3 regions of the Butyricicoccus porcorum genome follow, and region 2 is predicted to be linked to each of the others. Evidence: a T-box and tRNA genes for the amino acid it is inferred to sense, from the RefSeq annotation. Region 2 holds a T-box; the other regions hold tRNA genes.
The links. A T-box is a leader RNA that pairs with one kind of tRNA and senses whether it is charged. The one in region 2 lies ahead of ACLM7Z_RS10130 (valine--tRNA ligase), so its partner is inferred to be a tRNA-Val.
Positions count from the first base shown of each region.

Region 1: it has a tRNA-Val gene. The T-box ahead of ACLM7Z_RS10130 (valine--tRNA ligase) is inferred to sense a tRNA for this amino acid. The anticodon was not compared.
Region 3: it has a tRNA-Val gene. The T-box ahead of ACLM7Z_RS10130 (valine--tRNA ligase) is inferred to sense a tRNA for this amino acid. The anticodon was not compared.

Region 1 covers NZ_CP178353.1:467,202-470,472, forward strand. The annotation lists gene ACLM7Z_RS02220 (SpoIIE family protein phosphatase) at 1-268, opposite strand, end outside; gene ACLM7Z_RS02225 (replication-associated recombination protein A) at 423-1,745, opposite strand; tRNA gene ACLM7Z_RS02230 (tRNA-Val) at 1,835-1,910, opposite strand; tRNA gene ACLM7Z_RS02235 (tRNA-Glu) at 1,913-1,987, opposite strand; tRNA gene ACLM7Z_RS02240 (tRNA-Met) at 1,992-2,068, opposite strand; gene ACLM7Z_RS02245 (transglutaminase domain-containing protein) at 2,219-3,271, opposite strand, start outside.
Region 2 covers NZ_CP178353.1:2,045,528-2,048,798, forward strand. The annotation lists gene pheS (phenylalanine--tRNA ligase subunit alpha) at 1-469, opposite strand, end outside; T-box leader at 531-754, opposite strand; T-box leader at 865-1,098, shown strand; gene ACLM7Z_RS10130 (valine--tRNA ligase) at 1,184-3,271, shown strand, end outside.
Region 3 covers NZ_CP178353.1:1,678,418-1,681,688, reverse strand. The annotation lists partial or broken gene ACLM7Z_RS08295 (recombinase family protein) at 1-320, shown strand, start outside; tRNA gene ACLM7Z_RS08290 (tRNA-Cys) at 743-816, opposite strand; tRNA gene ACLM7Z_RS08285 (tRNA-Gly) at 820-895, opposite strand; tRNA gene ACLM7Z_RS08280 (tRNA-Phe) at 902-977, opposite strand; tRNA gene ACLM7Z_RS08275 (tRNA-Asp) at 1,108-1,184, opposite strand; tRNA gene ACLM7Z_RS08270 (tRNA-Val) at 1,188-1,263, opposite strand; gene hslO (Hsp33 family molecular chaperone HslO) at 1,388-2,287, opposite strand; gene ACLM7Z_RS08260 (class I SAM-dependent DNA methyltransferase) at 2,297-3,058, opposite strand; gene ACLM7Z_RS08255 (YerC/YecD family TrpR-related protein) at 3,051-3,271, opposite strand, start outside.

The DNA.
Region 1 (3,271 bases), 1.4 Mb from region 2:
CAATGAGCGCTGCACCCGCATACTGCACGCCCTCCGCGCCAGGATGTGACAGCAGATATCCTGCAAATGTACCGAGCACGGCAGCAAAGCCGTTCCCCGTGCGGCAGGCCGCCGCTGCAAATGCCACACCAAAGGGCGAGCCGACGCCTGCCGCCTCCGCACACGACAGTACACCTGCCGCCGCAAAATATAGAAAGGGCAGTCCGGCTCGGCGCGCACGCGCACCTCCCGCCGTTTTCTGCCGCTGTATGTTCCGCTTTTCCAACATATATCTCTGCGCCTCCTGTTCCATACCTATAGTATAGAGAACCGCAGATAAAAAATTTGCCGAAACCGTAAGGGCAGAAAAGGGGATTTCCTGACGTAAAAAAGAATTCCGCCAAAACGCCTGCTGTGCGTTTTGACGGAATCCCATCCCCCTGTTATTTCCTGCCGTGTTCGTCTTTCCACGCCTTGATCTGCTGCAGCCGTGCCTTGTATTTCGCCTCCACGCCCTGCTCCGTCGGGCGGTAATATTCCCGGCCCAACAGCGAATCCGGCAGGCACTGCATATCGGTCAGCCTGTCCGCGGCATTGTGGGCATACTGATAGCCCTTGCCATATTCCAGTTCTTTCATCAGCTTCGTGGGCGCATTGCGAATGACCAGCGGTACCGGCTCCGCCAGTTGGGTCAGCGCATCCCTTTTGGCCGTTTCATACGCCAGATACAGCGCATTGGACTTGGGCGCCATGGACATGTATACCACGGCCTGTGTCAGATTGACCGAGCACTCCGGCATGCCGATAAAATGGCACGCCTGATATGCCGCCACCGCAATTTCCAGTGCGCGCGGATCCGCCATGCCGATGTCTTCGCTGGCAAACCGAATCACACGCCGCGCGACATACAGCGGATCTTCGCCCGCCTCCAGCATGCGTGCCAGCCAGTACACCGCCGCGTCCGGGTCGGAATTGCGCATGGACTTGTGCAGAGCAGAAATCAAATTGTAATGCTCCTCGCCCTTTTTGTCATACAACAGCGACTTTTTGGACAGGCACTGCGCCAACGTGTCCTCTGTCACCGTGACTGTATCGCCGTCCGTATCGCCGTTGAGCACGACCATCTCCAGCGTGGACAGCGCGCTGCGCGCATCTCCATTCGCAAAATTTGCAATCAGCTCCAGCATATCGGTGGAAATGGCAATCTTCTGCCCGCCGAAACCGCGCGGGTCGCGCAGCGCACGCGACAGCAGTGACATCAGGTCTTCTGCCGTCAATGCCTGCAAGACAAATACCTTGCAGCGGGACAACAGTGCACCGTTGACCTCAAACGATGGATTTTCCGTCGTCGCACCGATGAGCACAATGCTGCCCTTCTCCACAAACGGCAGAAAGGCATCCTGCTGCGCCTTATTGAAGCGGTGAATCTCGTCCACAAAAACAATCGTGCGGTCACCAAAACGGCGGTTGTCCTCCGCACGCTGCATAACCTGCCGAATCTCTTTGATTCCGCTGGTCACGGCGGAAAAGTCAATGAATGCGGCGCGCGTGCGCTGTGCGATAATGCGCGCGAGCGTCGTTTTGCCCACACCCGGCGGTCCCCAGAAAATCATAGAGGAAATGCGGTCGCTTTCAATCAGGCGGCGCAGCACCTTGCCTTCGCCGAGCAAATGTGTCTGCCCAACAAATTCCTCCAGCGTGCGCGGGCGCAGACGCGCCGCCAGCGGCTGCAAATCGTCCCCGCCGAATAACGTCTGCTGCTCCATGGCACTCTCCTCCGTTCTCTGAAATCCCGGCTGTGGAAAAACAGCTGCATGAAAAACAAAAAAGCTGTGGAAAACCCACAGCTTTTTTCTGGTGGAAGTTACAGGGCTCGAACCTGTGACCCTCTGCTTGTAAGGCAGATGCTCTCCCAGCTGAGCTAAACTTCCATTGGTGACCCGTACGAGAATCGAACTCGTGTTACCGCCGTGAAAGGGCGGTGTCTTAACCGCTTGACCAACGGGCCAAAATGGTAGCGGTAATTGGACTTGAACCAATGACCTTCCGGGTATGAACCGGACGCTCTAGCCAACTAAGCTATACCGCCATATCATCGCCGCCCTCTCACGAGGCTTCCGTTTTTCGTCCCTCGTCAGATGACGATGATTATTATATCTTCTAAAGCGCCAAATGTCAACACTTTTTTCAAAAAACTTTTTTGTTTTTTTCCGTATCATCTTTTTGCACGAATTGCGGCTCAAAACCCCATCTTCCGTGCCGGAAACGGCGGAACCACATACGCGTCGATCAGACCTTCAATGCGGCGGCGGCCGTCGACTTCGTCCCAGAGCGCTTCATAGCCGCGACGATACAGCTCCCCGCGCGTCATCGTGATGACATTCCCGTCCTCATCCTCGCTCGTGACCGATTTGGCCAGCGTCGTGCCCAGCTTCTCATTCAGCGCATCCAGCTCCTCCTGTTCCGCAGGGCTGTCGGTATCCGCCGCGCGCAGCGCAGGGTCTGCCAGCATGAGATCCTGCATGCGCTGAATGTATGCAAAATCCTCCGGATAGCGGCTGTCAAGGAATTGCTCATACAGCGCTTCATCCCAGCTGCGTTCCGCACGCATTTCGTCTGCTGTCAACATAAAATACTCCCGGCCGACGCGCTGCCCCTGGTCGGGCACCGGGTCATCATAGGTACAGTCGATAAAATAGGTCTCCCCGTACAGGCGGACAGCGTTCCAGGCATGTGTCATGTCGTCATCTTCGACATAATATACATCGATACCTGCACCGTCGCACATCGCCTGAAACGCGCGCGCATAGCCCGCGCACACGGCACGCCCATCCTCCGCCACACCCGCTGCCATCTGCACGCGGTCGCTGTCATCTTCCGCATAGACGCAGCTGCGAATGAGCGCATCGTGAATCGCTTTGAGCTTGCCTGTAATGCTCTTTTCTCCGGCGGCAGCCTCCGCACCTGCGGCGCGCGCGGCTGCCAGCCCCGCATCCTGTTCGTCCTTTTTCTCGATTTCATAGGTCAGCGACAGGCTGCCGTTTTCATACACCGCTGTGGACAGCGTGGACAGATACGGATTCTGCGCCTGAAGCAAATGGTACACCTGTTTTTCCTGGATGTCCTGGCTATGGAACAGCAGCGTATCGCGCCCGTCGGCATAGGCCGCCGCCAGCTCGTCCGCTGCTTCCACGCTTGTCTTCGCCAGGGAAACATCCTCCTGTTCCGGCGCCTTGAGCTTCCACATACCCAAAAAGGCCGCGACAATCAGGACAACCAGTATAATCTTTTT
Region 2 (3,271 bases):
CCTGTGTGTCGCGTGCCGGATGATCCTTCGGGATATTCAGCGCTTCAAAGTTATACCAGTCCTTCTCGACCTCCGGGCCTTCGCCGATGGAGAAGCCCATGCCGATGAAGATATCCTTGACCTCGTCGAGCACGGTGCTGATCGGGTGCTTGGTGCCGACGGTGACTTCCTCGCCCGGCATTGTAACGTCAATGGTCTCGCTCTTGAGCTTGGCCTCCAGTGCGATGGCCTCCAGACGCGCCTTGTTTTCTGCCAGACCAGCTTCAATGGATGCGCGAAGGTCGTTGACCAGCTGGCCGAACGCCGGGCGCTCTTCCGGAGCCAGATTGCGCATGTTCTTCATCAGCGCCGTGACCTCGCCCTTTTTGCCGAGGTACTTGACGCGAATGGCGTCGAGCTCACGGGCGTCCTTGCTGGCAGCCATCGCCTGTTCAGCAAGCTCCCGGATAGACTGTAATTTCTCCTTCATCTGTTAAAACAACTCCTTGCGAATTTTATTGCACAAAAAAACCTCCCGCCCCACTTGAGAAAACAGGGACGAAAGGCAAGGGAATGCTTCCGCGGTACCACCCGGATTCCGGCGCACAGCCGGCACTTGGGGATTGGTAACGGGAATCTCCCGCCGGTGCTTTTAGACACCGGAGCTCCCGGGCGAACTTCACCGTACCGTTTCGGCGGACAGCTTTCAGCCGATGGCTGTCCTTCTCTGGTGCCGCAGTGGGCGTCGGTTACTCTTCCCGTTCCTGGCTTTTTTCACGTTGCAATTGAATATACTACTATTTTATATCATATGAGCGTGCAAAAATCAAGTGTATTCTTGACAACAATACCGGAAGATACTATAATATACTGGTCTTAAATAAAAGAAAGGCGTTGAAGAAGAGGAGTACATTCCTGTACAGCCGGCAAAGAGAGGGAACGGTCGGTGTAAGTTCCTGCGGCAGGGGATGGAAGGTCGCTTCTGAGCCGAAGTACCCAAACCGGTTTTCGTTCCGGCGGTAGGTGCTTCCGATTTGCCCCCGTTACGCGGCACAAAGTGCGCACAGGTTTTCTGTGCGAATTTAGGTGGTACCACGGAGCTTTCCCTTCGTCCTGATGATTCCGGACGGAGGGTTTTCTTTTTTATTCCGGTACACCTGCCCTCAGATTTGAATGATATTCTTATAGGAAGGAGGCAATACTCGTGACCAACGAATTGCCAAAGACGTATGATCCCAGCGCCACGGAAGATAAGCTGTACAAAACGTGGGAAGAAAAGGGATATTTCAATGCCGAAGTAGACGAAACCAAAAAACCGTTTACCATTGTTATTCCGCCTCCGAATGTCACCGGTCAGCTGCACATGGGCCATGCATTCGATGAGACATTACAGGATATCCTCATCCGCACCAAGCGTATGCAGGGCTATTCCGCCCTGTGGATGCCGGGCACCGACCATGCGGGCATTGCAACCCAGATTAAGGTAGAGGAAAACCTGCGCAACGAGGAAGGGCTGACTCGTTATGATCTCGGCCGCGAAAAGTTCCTTGAGCGCGTCTGGGACTGGAAAAATCAGTACGGCAACCGCATCATTCAGCAGCTGAAAAAGCTCGGCTCGTCCTGCGACTGGCGCCGTGAACGCTTTACCATGGATGAGGGTTGCTCGAAGGCAGTCAAGGAAGTTTTTGTCAACCTGTATGACAAGGGCCTGATTTACAAGGGCAGCCGTATCATCAACTGGTGTCCGCACTGCGCAACTGCCCTGTCTGACGCAGAGGTAGAGTATGAAACCCAGCCGGGCAAGCTGTGGTATATCAAGTATGATATCAAGGATTCCGAGGAGAGCATCATTGTCGCAACTACCCGTCCGGAGACCTTTATGGGCGATACCGGTGTTGCGGTCAATCCGGACGACGAGCGCTATCAGCACCTGATTGGCAAGAAGGCAATCCTGCCAATTATCGGCCGTGAAATTCCGATTTTTGCCGATGATTATGTCGATAAGGAATTTGGTACCGGCTGCGTCAAAACGACGCCGTGCCATGACCCGAATGACTTTGAAATGGGACAGCGCCACAATCTGGAACAGATTCTGGTGTTCAATGAGGATGCGACTGTCAACGAAAACGGCGGTAAGTATCAGGGAATGGATCGTTACGAATGCCGCAAGGCAGTTCTGGCGGATCTGGAAGCCGAGGGACGTCTGGTCAAGATTGAGGATCACACGCACAACGTCGGCACCTGCTACCGCTGCGGCACGACGGTTGAGCCGATGACCTCCGCGCAGTGGTTCGTCAAGATGGCACCGCTTGCAAAGGAAGCGATCCGTGTCGTTGAAGACGGGGAGATTAAGTTTGTTCCGGAGCGCTTCAGCAAGACGTATATCCGCTGGATGGAAAATGTCCATGACTGGTGCATTTCCCGTCAGCTGTGGTGGGGTCACCGCATCCCGGCATATTACTGTGAGGACTGCGGCGAAATGGTTGTCGCCAAGGAAGATGTCACCGTATGCCCGAAGTGCGGCAGCACGCACATCCGTCAGGAGGAAGATGTACTGGATACCTGGTTCTCCTCTGCACTGTGGCCGTTCTCCACGCTTGGATGGCCGGAAAAGACCAAGGAACTGGAGTACTTCTATCCGACGGATACGCTGGTCACCGGCTATGATATCATCTTCTTCTGGGTTGCCCGCATGATTTTCTCCGGCATGGAGCACATGAAGCAGGTACCGTTTAAAACGGTATATATCCATGGCCTTGTCCGAGACGAGCAGGGCAGAAAGATGTCCAAGTCGCTCGGCAACGGCATTGACCCGCTGAAGGTCATCGACCAGTACGGTGCAGACGCACTGCGCTTCACGCTGGCAACCGGTAACTCGCCCGGAAATGACATGCGCTATTCCAAGGATCGTGTCGAGGCGAGCCGCAACTTCTGCAATAAGATCTGGAATGCATCCCGCTTTATCCAGATGAATCTGACCATCGATAAGGTAGCGTTGCCGAAGACGCTGACGATGGAGGACAAATGGATTCTGTCCAAGTACAATACGCTGGTTCAGGATGTCACGACCAACATTGACAAGTATGAGCTTGGCATTGCCGCACAGAAGCTGAATGATTTTATCTGGGATGTTTTCTGTGACTGGTATATTGAGATCGCAAAGACTCGCCTCCAGAACAAGGAGGACAAGGAGACCTGCGAGAATGTCCAGAATGTCCTGTGCTATGTCCTGTCCGGCTCGATGCAGCTGCTGCATCCGTTCATGCCGTTTATCACGGAGACCATCTGGCTT
Region 3 (3,271 bases), 370 kb from region 2:
ATCTGAAAGAACATCGCTCACAGCCGATTATCGTGGAAAACGCAATTCCTGCAATCGTTTCTAAACCACAGTGGGAAAAGGTTCAGGCGATTCTGCATAAACGTCAGACCAAGGGAATGGTAACAGCCCGTGAACCGTATCTTCTCTCCGGACTGCTGTTCTGCGGTGAATGCGGTTCTCCGATGTCCGGACATCGAAGCAGAAAGAAAAAGAATGGCGGAGAATATGTTTACTATTCATATGAGTGTCAGGCAAAGGTACGGAAGCACGCCTGCAAAAAACGGTGTGTACCTCGTGATGAGATCGAAACAAAAATTCTGGACTACGTAAAAATGCTCTTTTCACAGCAAAGTGTTGCATACATTCAGAACTATATCCAGACCCACGCCAATGAATTAAATCTGGATATTCTCACCCAGCAGGAGCAGCTTCGGAAATCTGCCGAGAAACTGGATCGAAAAATTGACAACACGATTGAGCTTCTGATTGACTCCCCGTCTGACCGTCTGCGTGAAAAGCTGGACGAGCTGGAAGCACAGCGCAGAAAAATTGATTATCAGATTGATGAGCTGAACACACACAAGATTGATTCAGATATGCTGAAGGATTATATTGTGGAGGTCCGCAGCCTTGAAAATATGTCTCGTCTGGAGCTTCAGCAGATTATCCGGAAAATCATAAAAAAAGTGACCATCTATGAAGATGGTCACTATGATGGTTTTTCGGTTTTCTACACCGAAAATGGAGGTGCCACCCAGAATCGAACTGGGGATCAAGGAGTTGCAGTCCACTGCCTTACCGCTTGGCTATGGCACCATATGGAGCGGATGACGAGGCTCGAACTCGCTACCTCCACCTTGGCAAGGTGGCGCTCTACCAAATGAGCTACATCCGCAAATTGTGGTGCCTCCGGGCGGAATCGAACCACCGACACGGGGATTTTCAGTCCCCTGCTCTACCAACTGAGCTACAGAGGCATATGCTTTCTTGTCAGACAACGTTTGTTATTATATCACTTTGTTGACCGATTGTCAAGCATTTTTTCTTCTTTTCAGAAGTTTTATCCCGATTCATCGTCCGAAGACGATGAATCGAAACAAATCTTGCTGGCGACCCAGAACGGGCTCGAACCGTCGACCTCTAGCGTGACAGGCTAGCGTTCTAACCAACTGAACTACTGGGCCAGATGGTGGAAGTTACAGGGCTCGAACCTGTGACCCTCTGCTTGTAAGGCAGATGCTCTCCCAGCTGAGCTAAACTTCCGTACCGTCCAGCGACTATTATAGTATACTCAACGGACGGCATTTTGTCAACAGTTTTTTTCAGTTTTTTGACTTTTTTCGAAAATGTTCTTTTTGGTGTCGAAATTGCGCAGAAATGGCGGAAATCAGCCGTTTTTCTGCTCTCTTGCAGTCGCCGCCGTGAGCAGGACATCGATATCTTCCCGCGTGAGGTTGTAGACCTTGTCGCAGAACTGGCAGGTGACCTCGATGCCGTCCTCCTCATCGCGCAGGCGCGTCAGCTCGTCCTTGCCGAGGCTGATAAGAGCACGCGTCACCTTGGCATGCGAGCAGCCGCAGCGGTAAGAAATCGGCACGCGCTCAAGTACCTCAATCTCAAAGCCATCCAGCACAGCGCGCGCAATGTCCTCCAGGCTCATGCCCTTCTCGAGCATAGTCGTGAAGGCGCCCGCCGCCGCAATGTTATGTTCCAGCCGCGTGATGTCCTCATCTGTCGCGCCCGGCATCAGCTGCACGATATAGCCGCCCGCCTGCTTGACGCTCTGGTCGGTGTCCACAAGCACACCAAGTGCCACAGCGGATGGAACCTGCTCACTCTCCGCGAAATACTTCGTGATGTCCTCGGCAATCTCACCGTTATGCAGCGCCGTGGTACCCGTAAACGGCTCACCTACGCCGATATCCTTGATGACCATCAGATAGCCGCGTCCGACGCCGCTGCCGACGTCCAGATGTCCATTCGGTTCGAGCGGCAGCTCTGCTGCCGGATTCTGCAAGTAACCGCGTACACAGCCATCACAGTCGCCGACAGCCGTAATCGTACCCAGCGGGCCGTTGCCCTTGATTTGCAGCGTCACAGAGCCGTTGTCATCCTTCAGCTCACGCCCCATCATGGACGCCGCGGACAGCGTGCGCCCGAGTGCCGCTGTCGCCAGCGGCAGGGTGCGGTGAATCTGGCGCGCGCGCTCGACCAGTTCAGTCGTGCGCACTGCAGTAAACTTGATCTCCGCATTGCGGCAGATCACGCGAATCAGTGTATCATTCATGCTTGTTCCTCATTTCAATGGTTTGCGCGCAATGAAAAAGATGCGCTCCTCATCCGCGCGCGGCGCGTCATCCGACAGTTCTCCGCGCAGCTCGATTTCTGCAAAGCCCGCCTGTTCCAGCATACCGCGCAGCATATCCGGCTCATAGATGCGCTCGACATGGTGCTCCTGATAGCGGTTCCACGCGCCGTCCTCATTCAGCTCAAAAATATCGAAATCATAGTGGCACAGAGCACCGTTTTCAATCACAGCCTGCCAGACACAGAATACATCCTCATCTTCGCGCACGAAGCTCTGTCCGTCGATGCGCTCGAGCTTTTTCCTCGTGTTGATATCAAAAATAAATACACCGCCCGGTTCCAAAAACAGATGCACGCGGCGGAATGCCTCGCGCAGAACATCCGGGTCGGTCACATAATTAACCGAATCCAGACAGCAGACACACGCGTCTATGCTGCCGTACAGGTCAAGCTGCTGCATCGGCTGGTGCAGCAGCAGGACAGGGGATTTGACATCCAATCCGCAGCAGTTCTCCTGCGCCATCATCAGCATATCCTCCGACTGGTCAGCACCAATCATGTCATATCCTCGCTGCGCGAGAATGCGCGTCAGCGAGCCGGTGCCGCAGGCGAGGTCGAGGATAATATTCGGCTTAACCTGCTTCTGTGCAAAAATCCGCTCAAAAAAATCCGCCCACCGTTCGTATGGTACGTCATCGGTGAAGCGGTCATAGTATTCCGAGAGCAATGCGTACTCTGAATATTCACTCATGCCTGCCGTTCCCCTTCATACGGTCGAGCGCCGTGCGATAGCCGTCCGAACCATAGGTCAAACACTTGTTAACACGGCTGATGGTCGCGGTCGATGCGCCGGTTTCGCGCGCAATATCACTGTAGATGCGCCCTTCGTCCAGCATCTGCGCAACCTGAAACCGCTGCTCCATGGCGCGCAGCTCACTGATTGTGCACAAATCCTCAAAAAAGT